4 regions of the Paenibacillus sp. P4_E11 genome follow, and region 2 is predicted to be linked to each of the others. Evidence: riboswitches for the same ligand, from Rfam matches in the RefSeq annotation. Region 2 holds a riboswitch; each other region holds the start of a gene.
The links. A riboswitch is a leader RNA that binds a small molecule or an ion and turns the genes downstream of it on or off. The one in region 2 is predicted to bind cyclic di-GMP.
Positions count from the first base shown of each region.

Region 1: another riboswitch for cyclic di-GMP. It lies ahead of AC1DWB_RS18695 (O-antigen ligase family protein); the one in region 2 lies ahead of AC1DWB_RS06890 (DUF3185 family protein).
Region 3: another riboswitch for cyclic di-GMP. It lies ahead of AC1DWB_RS06060 (hypothetical protein); the one in region 2 lies ahead of AC1DWB_RS06890 (DUF3185 family protein).
Region 4: another riboswitch for cyclic di-GMP. It lies ahead of AC1DWB_RS27550 (serine hydrolase domain-containing protein); the one in region 2 lies ahead of AC1DWB_RS06890 (DUF3185 family protein).

Region 1 is NZ_JBFUIX010000049.1:4-4,432, forward strand. It holds partial or broken rRNA gene AC1DWB_RS18685 (23S ribosomal RNA) at 1-219, shown strand, start outside; rRNA gene rrf (5S ribosomal RNA) at 386-502, shown strand; cyclic di-GMP riboswitch class I at 674-765, shown strand; gene AC1DWB_RS18695 (O-antigen ligase family protein) at 806-2,323, shown strand; gene AC1DWB_RS18700 (S-layer homology domain-containing protein) at 2,353-4,429, shown strand, end outside.
Region 2 is NZ_JBFUIX010000011.1:7,169-11,597, reverse strand. It holds gene AC1DWB_RS06900 (hypothetical protein) at 1-191, opposite strand, end outside; gene AC1DWB_RS06895 (cupin domain-containing protein) at 326-1,648, opposite strand; cyclic di-GMP riboswitch class I at 1,889-1,980, shown strand; gene AC1DWB_RS06890 (DUF3185 family protein) at 2,049-3,059, shown strand; gene AC1DWB_RS06885 (hypothetical protein) at 3,245-4,117, shown strand; gene AC1DWB_RS06880 (ABC transporter substrate-binding protein) at 4,190-4,429, opposite strand, start outside.
Region 3 is NZ_JBFUIX010000009.1:59,422-63,850, forward strand. It holds gene AC1DWB_RS06040 (VanZ family protein) at 1-74, opposite strand, end outside; gene AC1DWB_RS06045 (hypothetical protein) at 87-335, opposite strand; gene AC1DWB_RS06050 (hypothetical protein) at 566-775, opposite strand; gene AC1DWB_RS06055 (hypothetical protein) at 970-1,173, shown strand; gene AC1DWB_RS06060 (hypothetical protein) at 1,275-1,484, opposite strand; cyclic di-GMP riboswitch class I at 1,573-1,656, opposite strand; gene AC1DWB_RS06065 (class I SAM-dependent methyltransferase) at 1,741-2,547, opposite strand; gene AC1DWB_RS06070 (cold-inducible protein YdjO-related protein) at 2,839-3,003, shown strand; gene AC1DWB_RS06075 (PrkA family serine protein kinase) at 3,089-4,429, opposite strand, start outside.
Region 4 is NZ_JBFUIX010000112.1:6,793-11,221, forward strand. It holds gene AC1DWB_RS27545 (phytoene desaturase family protein) at 1-992, shown strand, start outside; cyclic di-GMP riboswitch class I at 999-1,084, shown strand; gene AC1DWB_RS27550 (serine hydrolase domain-containing protein) at 1,355-2,902, shown strand; partial or broken gene AC1DWB_RS27555 (lamin tail domain-containing metallophosphoesterase family protein) at 3,280-4,429, shown strand, end outside.

The DNA.
Region 1 (4,429 bases), on a different contig from region 2:
GGACGTACCGCTGGTGTACCAGTTGTCTCGCCAGAGGCACCGCTGGGTAGCTAAGTACGGACGGGATAAGCGCTGAAAGCATCTAAGCGTGAAGCCCCCCTCAAGATGAGATTTCCCAATTAGTAAGACCCCTTGTAGACGACGAGGTTGATAGGTTCGGGGTGGACGCGCAGTAATGTGTGGAGCTGACGAATACTAATCGGTCGAGGGCTTATCCTATTCACTCTTACCCGGAGTGACCAGTTATACAAGTTGCGGCTCGTTACCGCTTTCGCATCTAGTTTTCAGGGAATAAGCATTTAACAGGATGGCTAGTCCGTCCTGAAGAGTGTGATCTACACATGGCTGTGTAGAAACCTGATCTATACCCTTATTACGCACTTCGTTTGGTGACGATGGCGGAGGGGAACCACGCGTTCCCATCCCGAACACGACCGTTAAGCCCTCCAGCGCCGATGGTACTTGGACCGCAGGGTCCTGGGAGAGTAGGACGTTGCCAAGCAGGAGCAGATAAACAAGAGAACCCCTACAATATGTAGGGGTTCTCTTGTTTTGCAGGTGCTGGGAGTATGAAAAAAAATTCCAGATATTATTGTAAATATGGAGCGAAACCTGTATATTATAATACAGTGCTTAATTCGACATCAATCGACATGCAAAGAAGCCAGGCGAATAAGAAAAAAGGCAAATCCGTACGAAAGTCGGAGACGCAAAGCCACGGGTCTACCCCGCCTCAACAGGCGGCAAGATAGCCGGGTTGCTCTAAATGAGCTTGGTTTCTTTTTGTCATTTTAGGGGATTTCATATGAAATTCGGTGTGAATATTTGGATGGTTTGCCTGTTTTTGTGGATGGGAGCTGGGTTTCAAGGATATTTTTACGAGACGGGTTATTTGATGATGACGGTTATTTCAATCGGTGTAGCCCTTATTGCCGGTTATGTACTGAAATCCGTTTCGTTTCACCCCTACTACCACGGACCTATATTGCTGTTGGTTGCGCTTTACTGGGGCTCCATAGCCTATGCGGTCGACCACGAGAAAGCACTGCTTGAAGCGATCAAGGTGACAAGTCTGGTTCCGATCGCCCTGCTAGCTGCAACGATTACGCCCGAACAGCGGACAAGCCTATACAAAGCCTGGGTATGGAGCGGGAGCATCGTATCGATCATCGGAATTGCGTTTCATATGGATCGGAATGGACGTCTGGAGTCGACATTCGAATATGCCAACGCTATGGCGATCTACTTGCTTGCGGCTATTTTGCTTGCCATTCTCCTCTATCTCAAACAACGTCATAAGTTCTACTTCGTGCTAATGGCTCTGAATGCGGCAGGCTTGCTGCTTACGATGTCCCGTTCCGTCTGGGTGTTGTGGGCCGGGGCTCTGTTGCTCACGCTAGTCGTATTCCGGGAAGCTAGATGCCGTACGGCGGTGGTGTTAGCCGGGGCCGCTCATGCCGCAGGCTACCTATTGGCTGCTCTGGTAAGAACGGATGCCTTGTTTTTGTGGCAGCGGGTGAAGAGCATCCAGCCGGAGACGTCGGAATTTCGAATTCGACTGGTCTATTGGCAAGACAGCTTGTCTGTCATTCGGGACTATTGGTTGGGCGGGACCGGAGGGGGTGGATGGAGCATCATCCAAGCCGCCTACAGATCTCAAATGTATTATGTCCGTTACGTGCACAATCATTACATTCAGCTTGCTCTGGACATAGGGGTTATCGGGTTGGTTGTTTTTCTGGTTGCACTTGTAGCTTTTTATATAGCAGGATTTCGACATATAAGGCGTTTTGACGTATTGGCCGGCAACGCGTTTTGGACGAAAGCGGCCATGCTGTTGGCGGGTTGTATGCTGGTGCATGCGGGGTTTGATATTGATTTGGAGTTCCCGCTTCTCTTTGGCTTGCTGGTCGTTGTGCTGTCGGTCCCCTTTCATAGAAGCAAAGAGCCGAGGGCTCGTTCCGCTGGCAATAAGCCCCCGCTGAGAACGATCTTCGTGTCAAGTACGGCAATCTGCTGCATGGCTTTCGTTATGTGGGTAGGCGTCGGGTACATGGTAAAAGAACAAGCGATTCAGCTAGTCAACCAGAAGAAGTGGGAGCAAGCGCAAGCGGGCTTTGAGAAAGGGGCTTCCCTGATGCCGTGGTCCCATACGATCCTCTATGAATCGGCCAAAGCGTATGTCAGGCAAAGCAACGAAACGGGTGACCAAGCCTGGCTGGTTCTGGCGAATGCGCAGCTGAACGAAGCGATTCGACGCGTACCCAAGGAAGATTTATATCAATCCCTCAGGGTTGATCTAGATAAAGCGCTGTCCCATTAGCGCAATTCAACATGAACAGGAGAGGAAACATGAACAAAGTTCGAAGCCTGAAACGCCTATGCTACATGATTACGATTTCGTTGTTAACCTCGATGCTGCTGCCGATTATATCGTATGCCGCATCAACCGTGCAGTTCACGTACGACAGCTCAACGGGGAAATTGAGCGGTTCGGTCTACGTGCAAGATCCTAATAAAGTGCAAGTCAGCGTTCAAAATGCCGTATACGAGCTGACGAGCATTCCATTGAAAGAAATGGCGAGCCAATATATTACATACGACGACAATAACGCTCCGCTCAAGTTGGCCAGATATGAGCTTAACGTCGGGGTGAATAACGCGCCGAGCAAAATCATTATGAACGCTTGCGGGCAATCGGTAGAGGTTGTCCAATACGGCGGATTCAACAACTACAAGTTTTACGCATCCTCCGATTCATGGCGGCTGGGTCCTTACCGAACAACCGGCCATCAGTTTTTCACGGTGCATCCGGAAGCCGCTTATATAATGGCTGGAGACAAGCTTGTGGACTTCGTGGCGGCGGATAACGATTCGGATACGATTTCCGTAGATTTGCCGTATGGGGGCGGTTCGTCCAGTGTACTTAAGGCGGTGTACGCTTCTGATTTTACACTGTGGGACGATACCGTTAGTCAGTCCGTATATTTGAACAAGGCTGAGAAGAAATCCGACTACTTTATCGTGCAAGCAGGCGCCAAGCTGACGGCCGGACATCAATATACGCTCAAGCTGTCCGTGACTGCAGATGGGGATGAAATTAAGCTTCCGACCACCAAAGGCTTGTACAGTGCCAGAGTGTCCGTAGGGTATATCGATTCGGATAACTTTATGGTTACCAAGAGCCGGGTGTATTTCGACAAATTGAACATCGGGGTAGTTACACCTGACGGTACGCCTGGAAGCAAAGGCGCGGGAGCGCCGTTCGCTGATATGAGCAGCTGCTCTGGTTCTGGCAATGGTAATGGTACTGAAAATGAAAATGGCAATAGCAATGGAAATGGAAATGGGGGCGGTGTGAGCCCGGGCACTGCACCATCCGGAGATCCGAGCATCAAAGAAACGGACCAAGGGGTTCAACTGGGCGGCGGTGCGGTTACCGTGACCGAAGCTACCGAGTCTAATGGCCAATTGGTTGCCAAAGTAGTGCTGACCGGCGATAAGCTGGGGCAGGCATTGGACCTGTTGAAGAATAAGGCTGAAGCGAATCAAATCGTTGCCATCGACATTAGCGGAACGAAAGCGGCGACTGCTCAAGTGGAATTCCCGGCGGGCATCCTATCAGGTGCAGCGACTAAAACCCCGAATGCCGTGCTGTCCATACAAGGGAGTCATGTCGGGTATGAGCTTCCCTTGAGCGTGCTGAATTTGCAAAGCATCGTGCAAACCCTTGGAGTCCCGATAGAACAGGTAAAGGTTATCGTGACGATGGAGCAAGTAATCGGATCCCCAGCGGCTCCCATTGCGAATCAAGCGACTTCGTCCGGAATGACGCTGGTTGGTGATCCATACGAATTCTCCATCCGCGTCGAAGCAGGCGGCAAGAGCGTACTGGTTAACGATTTTGGAAACACGTTTGTGACCAGAACGATCACGCTGCCAGGAATATTTGACGTTAGTCAGCTGGCGGGTGTGCGATATGATTCGGAAACGAAGACATTTTACCCTGTTCCAACGATATTCTCGACAGTAAACGGCCAAACCCAGGCATCGATGGTTCGAAACGGAAACAGCATGTACGCCGTAGTCACTCATCAGAAATCATTCGAGGATTTAGCTAAGCATTGGTCCAAACAGGATGTAGAGTGGTTAGCTTCTAAAATGATCGTGCAAGGAATGACAGATTCGTCTTTCATGCCTGACGATTCGATTACAAGAGTACAGATCGCATCGTTGTTGGTACGGGCTTTCGGCTTGACTGAAGATCGCAAAGCCTCATCTTTCACGGACGTATCCGCAAATGACTGGTTTGCAGGCGCAGTAGGAGCTGCGGTAAAAGCAGGGCTAGTCAGCGGGTTTGAGGATCAAACGTTTCGTCCGAATGCTGTATTGACAAGAGAACAAATGGCCGTAATGGCATCCAGAGCCC
Region 2 (4,429 bases):
CTTCCTCCGCCTGTCAAAGGCTCCTCAGTCATCTCCACCGACTCGAACGGAAAAGGAGCATTCGGCAGCCGAGACATTGCTACCTTCCTCAGCTGCCGATCCATATACGACGGTGGAGACAGCCCCTCTGGGCTGCCTACTGTCATCGTCCATACGCCTGGTGGTACAGATTGCCATGCTAATGGGTCCATTCGATACTCGCCTGCCTTTCGATCTTATAGGGATTCCCGGCTTGCAATGAAATGACGCAATGAGCATGATCGGGAGCACCGACACCGCAATGACTGCCAATTGCACGCCGGTTGGCAACACGTTGACCAGATGATTAATCAGTCCTGTTGTTTGTCCAAGAAGGAGCGCATGATCGCCCCACTTCAAAGATAATGAGCTTCAGCGGCTGGCTTCCGTCATTTTCCAATCCGTGCTTCCACCAAGGTTTATTCAGCACCACATCACCAGCCTTGACCGGTCTTGCTTCCCCGTTGACTGTCATAACACCGGTCCCCTCCAGGATGATATACATTTCCTCATCGTCTCGGTGACCATGATAGCCAATCGAATTACCCGGCGGGATAACGCTGTATCCCAGAAACTTGACCGGTGTATCGAAATCGTTATCGCCGTACAATCGGATTCCCTGGATCGTCCCTTTTCCACGATGACTCACCGTTTCCTTCAGATCCGCTTCAAGGAAGTTGCGAATAACCATAGGCCCGTATCCCCAACTGCTGGAAGTGTCCACCATCCGGTTCGTTCCCAACGATACCTTGGCATAATGCGCCAACGCCTGGTTCTTCAAGTAACTCTTCCCACTCGTTTCGGCTTCCCTATTCTCCCGAAGGGATGCCAGGAATTCGCTGAACGGGCCTGAAGCATCCACATCGCTGAAATCATCGAAACGTACAGTTCCTTCTGCTGTGGTGAGCTCTATATGTTTATCCTCCAGGACCAAGCTGCCTGCTGTCCCTTCGATTCGCCAATCGCCGGACCACTCTGTCTGCTTACCTCTCGTTATCGTGGAGCCGCGAAACGTTGCTTGAATACCTGCCTGCATGTCCATTACAAGATGCAACTCATGACGCTGTACGGCCATGATGCTCCCGACCTCGCGACCCGTCAAATAGCGAAGCAAGTCGAAATGATGCACGTACAATTCCTCCAGCACCTCGGTCGGCTCCACCGTGACCTTCTCCCTAAGGCGATAAAAATCGCAATGAATCGTCCGGACATCACCAATGGACCGGTCATGCAGCAACTGCTTCAACTTGCGAACAATTGGGAAAGCGCGATAATTCTCAGCGATCATGAACGGAATGCCTTCTCGCTCCGCCCTTTCCACGACCGCGATAGCATCCTTATAATTATCGGCAATCGGCTTCTCGCAGAACACCGGAAGCTTGTGGTCGAAGGCCAAATGGTTAATCGCGGTATGCGCCTGCCTTGGCGTCACATTCACCAGCATATCCGGCTTTTCTCGTTCGATCGCTTCCCCCACTGATGTATAGAAGGGCACACGGTCCACGTTCACTTCCTCATTCTTGCCAGGGTCGACATCCACCACGATCAATTGGATGTCGCTGTGCAGGTTCCGTAGTCTCCGGTACCACCCTGATCCGAATCCGCCCAAGCCAACCAACACCGCTTTCATGCGATCCCTCCCGCTATTCCGTCACCAAGTCAGATGTAATTGTTTTCTAATCTTAATCGTACACCTTCCAGACCCGCTGCTCTATGTCCTAACTTTCGCTCGGTTGTGTTTTGTTACGTTTTTAAGTCTACTCATTTATTCGACATTAATTGCAGGATTTTCCTATCGTATGTCGAATTTAATGAGCAGCAAGATGCATATTATGGTTATTAAGAACCAGTGAGCCGATAACGAAGTCGAATGAACCAAAGGCAAATCCGTACGAAAGGCGGAGACGCAAAGCCACGGGTCTAATGCTTCCCTTCAGAAGCGATGACAGCCGGGTTGCTTTATACAACTTCGTTTTTTTGCTGTGCATCAATTGCGTAGGTTGTGACATCAAGAAGGAGGATAAGAGAGAATGATTAGCTTTTCATGGTGGCTGCTATTGATAATTGGATGTGCGTCGGTATTCGTAAAACAACTGCTGGAACAGAACAACATCATCCGATCGTCGGCTTCTATTAAAAATGCGATGTGGATATTGTTACTGATTGGCTTCATCTACGATGTGATGGGTCTCTCCACCCGAATGATAGGGGATGTTGCGTACTATACTCAGCTATATGTATCTGATTCTAGTCCAGTAGTGATATTCTTAGCGCTATATTACGCTGTATCGCTGGTTCTTATGTACTTATGGCTGAAGCTTGAAAACTCTGTGAAATTTTCACCATACATACTTGTCGGTCTATATGTCATCCTGGCCAAAACATCATTCAGTGTATTCCGCTTAGCCATTCTGATCGTATTAGTTGTGCTTGCGGTTGTCGCACTTGTTCTATGGATTCGCGAGAGAAACAAATCGGGTATTCAGTCGGGGACAAGATCTACTGTGTCTGCAGCAACACCGTGGTCAGGAGCCGGAGCAGCGAAACCATCGACAGCCGGATCATTCCAAACGAACGACTCCATTCGTTACATTATCGGCGGCATCCTCCTTGTTGGCGGTATCCTGCTTGTGGTTTATGGGATCGTGCAGATGAACACGGACGAACAGCAGATCAAAAACATGATTTCACAGTTTACAAAGAAGGATGCGGGGAATCCGGGCGTTACTTATATCGTATTCGGTTCGATCGCAGCGATTGCTGGTATTGTGATGCTGGGGATCAAGCGGAAGCCGATAGGTGCCATGCCGTTACATACTCATCTCCCGCAACAGGCGCAGGTAGCGCAGTCTGAACAAGCTGCCGTACGTGAGACTTTCCGAATCGAAGCAGAGGAGCAACAAGGTGCAAGCGGGGCAATCGTGCCAACCGTGCATCCGAATCGAACGCACAAGTTTTGTACGAAATGCGGGACGAAGAATGAAATCCGTAACCTTTATTGCAAGCAATGTGGTGAACGATTTATAGATGCAGAGGAGTAGACACGATGATTTGTACAGCATGTAAGCGCGAGAATGATGAGGGGTCCAAGTTTTGCAACGATTGTGGACATTCATTTGAGCAACCGACCACAGCACTTCCCGGCAATCGCAGGAAGCTAGTTGTCGGATTATTAGCGGCAGTCCTTGTGGTTGGAGGCGCTATGATATGGAATAGCCGCGCGAAAGTGGACAATGATGAACGTTCGCCCCAATCGACCACAACAAGTGCTTCGCAGCCAGCGAATTCCAAAGTGTTCAGTAAAGGCGCAACTCCAGTTGAACGATTACAGAACATTCGCACGTTCGCTCTTGGCTTTGTGCAAAATGTGAATAATAAGCAATATGAGGCGTTACCGGATTATTTCGCAAAAGCTTTCTATGAAGGAAAAGTAAGTAAAGACCTCAGTCGGATCGTCGGACCAGGGAATAAACCATTCTGGAGCATTCAAGAAAATACATGGATTGTTTTCCCGGATCACCCTACTCGCGCTGACGTGGTAAGCAGATTGAAAGACAATACGGTAAATGCAAAATATCCACTCTCGATTTGGAATGTCGACGTTCGAGCAGACGGGAAAGAAGCCATTGTGTATGCCGCCTATTATAATAGTAATGAAATAGGGCACAATTATCTCTACCTTCATATTGTCCAGGAAAAAGGCAATTGGAAAGTGGGACGTATCGGCAAAATATATAATGTAAGGACGGACTATAAATATAGTGAACTACCATCCGACCTCTACACGATCGGCCAGGAATTTGCTGATCTCTATAACAAGCAGGATTTTGCTATGGTAGAGAAAAAGTTCGGTATTCGCTACGCACTCGATTCCGGACCAAACGCGAGATTTAATATGAACGACGTGCTCAAGCTTCCGCAAGTCGGTTTGATGCAAGCATTCAACGCCAGAAAGGAAATAAAAGATTTCAAACAAGTCAATTTGTACACCATCGGGAATGAACCCCTGTTTGCCCTACGTGCTTCGCAATATACACTCTTAATTGCAGAAGGCGGTACGGTAAGAGGATTACGTCCGAGTTATGCCGATTTCCCATGAGTTCGAATGATTGTTGTCTTACACGAAAGCAGCCCCCGGCACATCCATGCCGGGGGCTGCTTCTCTACGCCATTACTTCACGCTCTTGTTATACTGTACCAGCTTCTCATTGATGCTCTTCGCGGCAGCGTCCAGCGCTTCCTTCGGGGATTTCTTCGTGTTCAACACTTCCTCGATAGCCCCTTCGACGATTTGACGAGCTTCCGGGAATACGCCCATCACGGCGCCTTGCGTAGCCGTGTTCGGCTTTGTCGCATGAAGCTGGTCGACAGCGGTCTTGAACTGTGGATACTTCGTCATGTTATCCTTAAC
Region 3 (4,429 bases), on a different contig from region 2:
CTGATGGTTGTACTTGTCTTCCTTTGCATGTCGTCCCCTTCCTGGCTAGCTAGCCAATCTTCAATCACATTCATGTAGAAATCTCGTTAGTCGCTTCGGATCGCGGTTATGAAGTCGTCCAGTTCATAGATGAAGCCGAATAGGATCGATATCCGCCAAAGTGCAATGGCCTTCGCCCCTTCATAGGGTGCCGACTCTTTCGTCTCAATGGCCGTAACGGCTTCTCTAATCGCGGAGCAGGCAAGTCCTCGTCTGGACATGTCCAGCATTCCACCAGGAGAGGACAACAGACACCCATCAATGGCAAAGCCGATATACGTGATGATCGATGTCATATTGCCGATGAATTCCAGGGAACACATGTTCACTCTTGAATTTCTGAATCCGTCTGAGGTAAGAATCCGGCTCGGTGCCCCTCTTTTCAACAGTTGTTTGAGATGGCGCGGCTGTAGCCGGGAAGCTGCTGGTAATAGTCTCCTGGGAAGAGAACATGGAACACCTTCATCCCTGCCTTCCGCACCGCTTGCAGCAGAGTGGGGAACACCATCGCGGCAATTTCATTCGATCATGTCAAGTATTCAACAGAGCGGTATCTGCCTGAAGACTCTTCGGGTGTCCCGAACGCACCAGCGTGCATCACAACGATTGCCGAACGGTTCAGATCGAATTCATAATCTGTCTTGGCCCAGCCGCCAAACCCTCCTGCAGGAATCTGGAGACTGAAATCTGCATCATGCTGTCGGTAATAACAAGTCGGCATTCGGACGATGCTCATATGTATTACCTCCTAATTGTGAATCATTCTCTCATCATACGACCAATTGCTAACATAATGCTACCTTAACACAATTGGAATCAAATATTACATATCCCGAATTCGCGGCACAAGATGCGGATCGTACGGTTATCAAGCCTCCTACGAATCATGATATAATGCTTGCATCATCCGAGTAATGGGAGGCCCCGCACTTGTTTACTCGTAAATCATCGGCTGTCGAGCCTTACTCGGCCTGTCACTTCTGGTTACTGCTTGCGGCGGAAGAGAGTATTACCGGTTACAACTACGAGCCCTGGCACATCCGCTATGTTGGGATTGACATCGCCAAAGAAATTTCCGAACGTGGTATAACGCTAGAGGTATACTTCCAGGATGCCGTGCCTGTCAACAAGTAATGATGTACTTGTGCTAACAATCTAAGAAGACGAATAAGAAGCCCGGACAATGGAGTCCGGGCTTCTATTATGTAAGGTGCGTATTCCACAACTCTCGCTCGTTATCGGGCCAAGCCATTTTTGTATTCCTGACAAGCGAGACAAGTTGAAACATCGACGCAAGTCGGATTCATCTTGCCAGTGAACTTCGTACAGTAAATCGGGGTCTTGAATTCAATATTCGAAGAAATCATCGAGCTGTAAGCGCAATTTCCAATCAATTCGACAGTTAATCGATGCAAATCGGTCTTCAACTGCTTCACTTCTTCCATTAATTAGCACCCCCTGACACTGATGTTGTCGCATTGCTAAACAATTAAAAGAACGCTGCCCATATGACAGCGTTCATAAGATCCGCTAGAGGGCAACCCGGCTGTCATAGCTTGCGCTGAAGACCCGTAGCTTTGCGTCCCCGTCTTTCGATCGGGTTTGCCAAATCATGCTAATGTACTACCAACCAGAGACTATAGTATCATAGATTCCCGCCCTTGTTTAATAGGCATATCGGACTATTTGTTATTCATGTTGTCACTTCGGCTTCCTGGCCTCGAATCGCAGTCTCACATAGTCCGCCATCCAGCCCTGTTCTCCATACAATGCTGGCCTAACTTCCTGTTCGATCTCCTGATAAACCGTCTCCAGCTGTTCGTTCGTCAACCCTGATGTGAAGGCTCCACCGAACATCCCGATCCAATGGAGAAGCCCATGTTCGCGGTCATTCAATGCCGTCGGACGTTGGAAAGTCACGAGACGATCGACCGTGAAGCCCTGATCTTCCAGCAGTGTGGCATATTGCCCTGCGGTCGGGAAATACCAAGGATTGCAGGCTATGGCATCTATACCGCGCCTCGTGACGGCCCGTTCCAGCGCCGTGGCAATGTGCGCTACGTTGCCCTTCGCGCCGAACTCGCCGACGAAGCGGCCGCCGGGCCGCAGCGCATCCCAGACGCCGCGGATCACATCCGCCGGGCGCTTCATCCAGTGCAGCGCCGCATTCGAGAAGACGGCGTCATAGGACGGTGATGTGCGGAAGTCTTGTGCATCGGCGACCTCGAATGGCAAGCCAGGGTACTTGGCCCTAGCCTCAGCAATCATCTCCGCCGATGCATCCATGCCTTCTACTTCCGCGCCTGATGAGGCGATCAGAGCAGTCAGATCACCGGTACCGCAGCCCAGATCAAGTACCCTCATGCCGGACTGGGGATCAAGCCAGTTCACGACTCCCTTGCCGTACTCCGAGACGAAGCCCAGCTGATTGTCATAAAGCCTCGAGTTCCATACCTGACTTATGTTGATGCTCGTTGTTCCTTGATCCACACTTGCTTTCTTTTCCATAATAGCAGCTCCCTTGATTAAATGATCTAATTCTTTACTTGTTGGTTTCATTATGATCCCAGTCCAGTTATACGTCTAATATATAGAAGCTTTAATATTAATAGGTAATTCCTATAATAGGATGACATAATAATTCCTGCACCTCACTCGATTTCATTTCGTCGGACTTGCTGGAATTATTAATTATTTGTAATGAAACTTGATATCTGTTACAGTGCCATAGGAATGTTTATTGATTCGGGAGGGTATATTGATTTGTTAACAGAGACAGCAAAACCAGAATTAACTCCAATGCCGATATTCAGGTGCAACAATAAGGAATGCAAAGCATGGATTCGCGAGGAGCTCGCTTCATCACCTTCACCAGATTGTCCGTTGTGTAAGGGGAAGATGGTTCGCAGCTTCAAGCATCTACCCAAGCTCGCTAAGACGCCCAAGCCAAGGAAGCGTCCTTAACTGCATTACGACCTCATAGCATACAAAAAAGTCCGGAACCTGCTGACATTCAGCTAGCTCCGGACTTTTATTTTGGTGGGGTTCTTTAGCGATTCAGGAGGCTTCCTACATAGCGCAGCAGCTCATTGGCTGAACCGGTCGTATAGCCATGCTCATCAACGAGTCGTTTGATTACTTCGTTGATTTTCTTCAGTTGGTTCTCATCTGGCGTTTTCGTCGACGTCGTAATCTTGACAATATCCTTCAAGTCCGTGAATAGCTTCTTCTCGATTGCTTCACGAAGCCGTTCATGACTGCCGTGCTCGAACTTCTTGCCCTTGCGGGAATATGTCGACATGCGGATGAGAATCTCTTCACGGAACGCTTTCTTCGCATTCTCTGACACCCCGATCTGCTCCTCAATCGAACGCATGAGTCGCTCATCCGGGTCCATCTCTTCACCGGTCAACGCATCCTTGATCTTCTGCCAGTTGCAATACGCCTCGATATTGTCCAGGTAATTGTTGAACAGCGTCTTGGCCGACTCCTCGTACGAATAGACGAACGCTTTCTGCACTTCTTTCTTCGCCAGCTCATCGTATTCCTTGCGGGCTACGGAGATGAAGTTCAAATACCGCTCACGCTCTTCCTTCGTGATAGAAGGATGTTGATCTAACCCGTCCTTGAGCGCACGCAACACGTCCAGGGCATTGATGAATTCAAGATTTTGCCGGATCAATGCGCTCGATATCCGATTGATTACATATCGTGGATCGATGCCGGTCATGCCCTCTTCAATATACTCGTTCTGCATCTCCTTGAGGTCGGCGTCCTTGAAGCCTTCCACCGTTTCTCCATCGTACAGGCGCATTTTCTTGACCAGATCCATCCCTTGCTTCTTGGACTCCTTCAGCCTCGTCATGACAGAGAAGATCGCAGCAGCCTTTAGCGAGTGAGGGGCGATGTGGATGTGCTTCATGTCACTCTGTTGGATGAGCTTGCGGTAGATCTTCTCCTCCTCCGACACCTTCAGGTTGTAAGGAACAGGCATCACGATCATTCGCGACTGGAGCGCTTCGTTTTTCTTATTGGAGATGAACGACTTGTATTCGGATTCATTCGTATGGGCCACAATGAGCTCATCGGCAGAAATGAGCGCGAACCGACCTGCTTTGAAATTGCCCTCCTGGGTGAGCGATAGCAAGTTCCACAGAAACTTCTCGTCACACTTCAGCATCTCCTGGAACTCCATCAGCCCGCGATTGGCCTTGTTCAGTTCCCCATCGAAACGATAAGCCCGTGGATCGGACTCCGTACCGAATTCCGTAATGGTGGAGAAGTCGATGCTGCCCGTGAGATCGGCGATGTCCTGCGATTTCGGATCGGATGGACTAAACGTCCCGATGCCAACTCGTTCTTCTTCCGAGAGGAAGATTCGTTCGATCAT
Region 4 (4,429 bases), on a different contig from region 2:
GAAACATAAGCTGGTCAGGTAAGATGGAGTTGTTAAAGTTTTTTACCAAACTTGGAAAAATCGATGCCGATTCAGTGCCGGCTATCAGTCTGCGGAGTTGGATTGAACAAGAACTTCGCGATCCGATGGTTCGTCATATATTTTACGCATTATTCAGGTTACAAACGTACTCACAAGCCCCAGATCACCAATTGGCTGGCCCCGTCATACGTTCTATGGCACGCGCGATGAAAAAGAATAGCATTGTCTATGTGCAGGATGGCTGGCAAACCTTAGTTGATCAGCTTTACGAAAAAGCAGTTCGGGCAGGCGTCTCCATGATGACAGGAACAAACGTTACGGAAATCGAGCATGATGGAGCCGTTCGTAAAATAAAGTTTGCTGACGGCCAAGAGATGGACATCACGCATGTGATTTCCGCCACCCCACCCGTAGTAACCTCCCAGCTCTTAGGAGATGCGGGTTGCAATTCTGTTTTACGTTGGAAAGAACAGGCTCGTGTCATTCAGGCGGCAAGTTTGACTCTTTCTTTGAAGCGGCTTCCAGTACCAAATCGATTTTCCGTTTTGGGTGTTGATCAACCCATATACTTCGTGAATCAATCGAAATTTATTCGATTAAGTGAAGATGGCACTTCGGTGGTACACATTGTTAAATATAATGGTACTGGTGGAACGGATCCAACAGCTGACGAACGACTCCTCGAACAAATATTGGACTTGATCCAACCGGGCTGGCAGAAGGAAGTCGTTGCTAGGCAGTACCTCCCCAACATAGTTGCAGCCTACGACTATATGCACTTAGGCAGGGAAGATCGATTTCCAGGTCCAGCCGTACCCGAAATTGCAGGGTTTTACGTGGCGGGAGATTGGGCCACCCATGGAGAAAATTTGGCAGATGCTGCGGCGGCAAGCGGAAGACGTGCGGCGCGGCGCGTGTTAAAGGATATGGGGGCGGGCCGTAAGGGTGGGCGGGAAACCATATTGGTGTGAGTGACAGGAAGAAAGCGGCAAACTGTCGAAAGGCAGTGACGCAAAGCCACGGATCTTCTCACTGTTCAAGTGATGACCGCCGGGCTACCCAATCTGCCAAACACGGCCTATGGGGTCGTGTTTGGTGTTGGAACTTTCTATAACTATTATACATCTAAAGAGCAGCTGTTTTTGGAAATCTACTATATCCAAGGGAATGAGAACCTCAAGAAATGGCTCATCGAATCGATTGATTTGGATCTTGAACAATACTATTGCCCGTTTTCTTTGATTCGTTGGTCTACACGATACTCATAAAGATGAAATTGACATTCAACATTTCCCTGAAATTATTAACAGAAAGATAACTAGGGATGGGTGGGATGGAAATGAGAATGAGATTTATAGTAATAATCTTGTGTGGTCTGTTCATCTTCCCCCTATTCGGTTCAGCGCGAAGCGATGGTAGTATGCAAGAAGAGCGATCTGGAACTTCAGTTTTCTCCGAAGTGGATGCGTATATTGCTCGTGAAATGAAACGACAACGTCTTCCGGGGCTGGCTCTCGGGATTGTACAGGGGGATCGTATTCTTTACCTTAAGGGATACGGTCAAGCTGATTCATCGGGTCGTCCTGTAACACCTGAAACCCCTTTCGGAATAGGTTCGATCGGCAAGTCGATTACTGCTATGGCCGTTCTGCAACTTGTCGAAGCAGGAAAAATTGACTTAGATGTACCTATACAGCGCTATATCCCCACTAAGTATAACGGTGCAGAGTCCATTACTGTACGTCAGTTACTTAATCAAACAAGCGGGTTCACCCAAATCTCAACATTTAGCAACACGCTGGCAAGTGTCAACGATCGATATCAAAACGCTATAGAGAAAAACGCCTTGTCTTATGCGGAAAAGTTTTTAAAGCAAACCAATCAAACCGAACATCCCTACAGGTATTCGAACGCAAATTATGTACTGCTTGGCTATATTGTGCAACAAGTATCCGGCCAGTCCTATGGCGACTATGTGAAGGAACATATTTTCAGCCCTCTGTCAATGCATAACAGCTTTATGACGCTCGATGAAGCAACTGTTAACGGACTGGCTACGCCCTACCGTCGGATATTGGGGTACAACGCTGCCTATCATGGCCCCTATGTTTATATTGCAGGGGATTCGCCGGCGGGTTACCTCTATTCCAGTGCGAAGGACATGAGCCAATACTTGATTGCCCAAATGAACGGCGGCCGATTTGAAGATGATTCCGTGCTCTCTTCGGAAAGCATACGACTTATGCAGACCGAACCTGTTCCGGGAACGTACGCCATGGGTTGGATGACAGATCACATTAACGGTTTACCGGTTATCGGTCAGCCGGGTGGCTCGATAGGCTTCCAAGCCCAAACTTATATTGTTCCGGAACAAAAACTGGGAGTTATCGTGTTCGCTAACGTACTTGACGCGATCGATGCTGCTTGGCCCAAAACACACGTCATTACGACTACCCACATCGCCTCCGGGGTCATAAACTTACTGAATGAACAACCGATTGGAGGATCTGGTCTAAGCATTTCGCAGAAATACTTGCTCGTAAATGGATTAATATTCATGCTCAGCGCATGGTTATTATACACGACCGCTCGAACTGCGAAGCGCTGTCTTGGGCCGTGGAGTCCTGACAATTCTGGCCATACTAAAATATCTATCAAAGTTATATCAAGAATTGTCCTGGATTTTGCAGGTCTGTTTATTGTCCTGATGTTGAGTATGACTCAAGTTGTGCCGGTATGGCATATTGCAACAATCTTTCAGCCGGATGTAATCCCTTGGCTGAAGATAATGGCTGTACTTATGGCACTGAAGGGAAGCATGGAATTTATTCGGTTGGTTCGGTCGATTTCGCATGAAAAAACATCAAAGTTGAAATGTTGAGAATCGTTCTTTCCTCGTACCGGCCATTACGCTGATCCTGGGCAAGTGGACTTTCTGGCCCGGACACCGCAACTCTGTTTTAGACACTGATTCAACATCTATCGAAAAGCAATCCACATGGCCATCTGTGTGAAACAGGTCGCATGAATGGCGATTTTGGATGTTCCCGCATACGAGTCATGTGGAATGCTATGTGTTGTTGTTAGGAAGTAGTATTTGAAAGGTCACATTAATTTGCCAGCCCAAGCGGTTTCCGCTTGGGCTATTTTTATGTAAGAGATTTGAGTACGTTAATAAAACCTTCATACCTACATAACACAGGTCAAATCATTCATTGTTATAGTATATTGATCTACCAGACTATCAGGAGGCACACAATGAAACGATTTTATCAGAAATGGATAGCATTTATTCTTGCTATCATGATGTTGACGCCGAACACAAGTTGGGTAACGGCAGCAGGTGCAAGTGATTCGATTCCAAGCCTGCTCATTACCGAATTGGTCGTGAATCCGAAAGGTGCAGCACCGGATTTATATGAATTTGTAGAACTTTATAATAATTCAAATGTACCTGTTTCGATGCAGAATTACGCGATGACGAATGTGGCTCCCAATGGAGGGAAGCAAGACTGGACGTTTAGCGATAATAATGTGGTACAGCCCTATCAATCGATCGTTGTGTGGGTTCGTAATATTGCTTCCAATGCCCAGGCACAAAATAGTCTGTTAACGAATACAGACTTCTTAACCTTCTACAATCTTCCAGCCAATACGAATATGACGTCGATTAACTCAAACGGCGGGATGATCAATACCGACACCAGAACCATTACGCTAGTGAATAAAGCAGACAACCGAGACATGGTTAAGGCTAAATATGTCTATACTGCAGCGCCGGGAGCAGCGCTGGATGGGAAAGCGGACATCTTCAAATATCCTGAGGACGGTTCCATCAATATGCAGAATCTCGGCAACGTTGATCCAACTCCGGGTTCCGTCGATCCATCGCAAGTACCACCTATTCCAGCCTCGCCGGGGGGTACTACGGACGTACCGGATCTGCTCATTACCGAGCTCGTGACGAACCCGGCCGGTCCGGCTCCGGACTTGTTTGAGTTTATTGAGCTCTATAATAACTCTGACAATCCCGTTTCACCGACGGGCTACTCGATTACGAGTCTGGCTCTCGACGGTTCGAAGGAAACTTGGCGTTTGACAGAAGATAAGATTATTCAGCCGCATTCCACGTTGATTGTTTGGATCCAGAATGCAACGTCTAATGGAAATTTAACCCTAGTTGATTTCTTGAATTTTTATAAGCTCCAAATGCGCCAAAGCGGTATTGCCATCGTATCGACAAAAGGTGGATTGCCCAACAATGATACCCGAACCCTTATTGTTGCGAACAACAGCGATCAAGAAGTGGTGCGTGCTACATATACGACCACGGAAGGTTCTCCTGACGGAAAAAGTATTGAATACAAATTCCCGGAGGATCGTACCACGGTTATGCAATTGGTTGGAC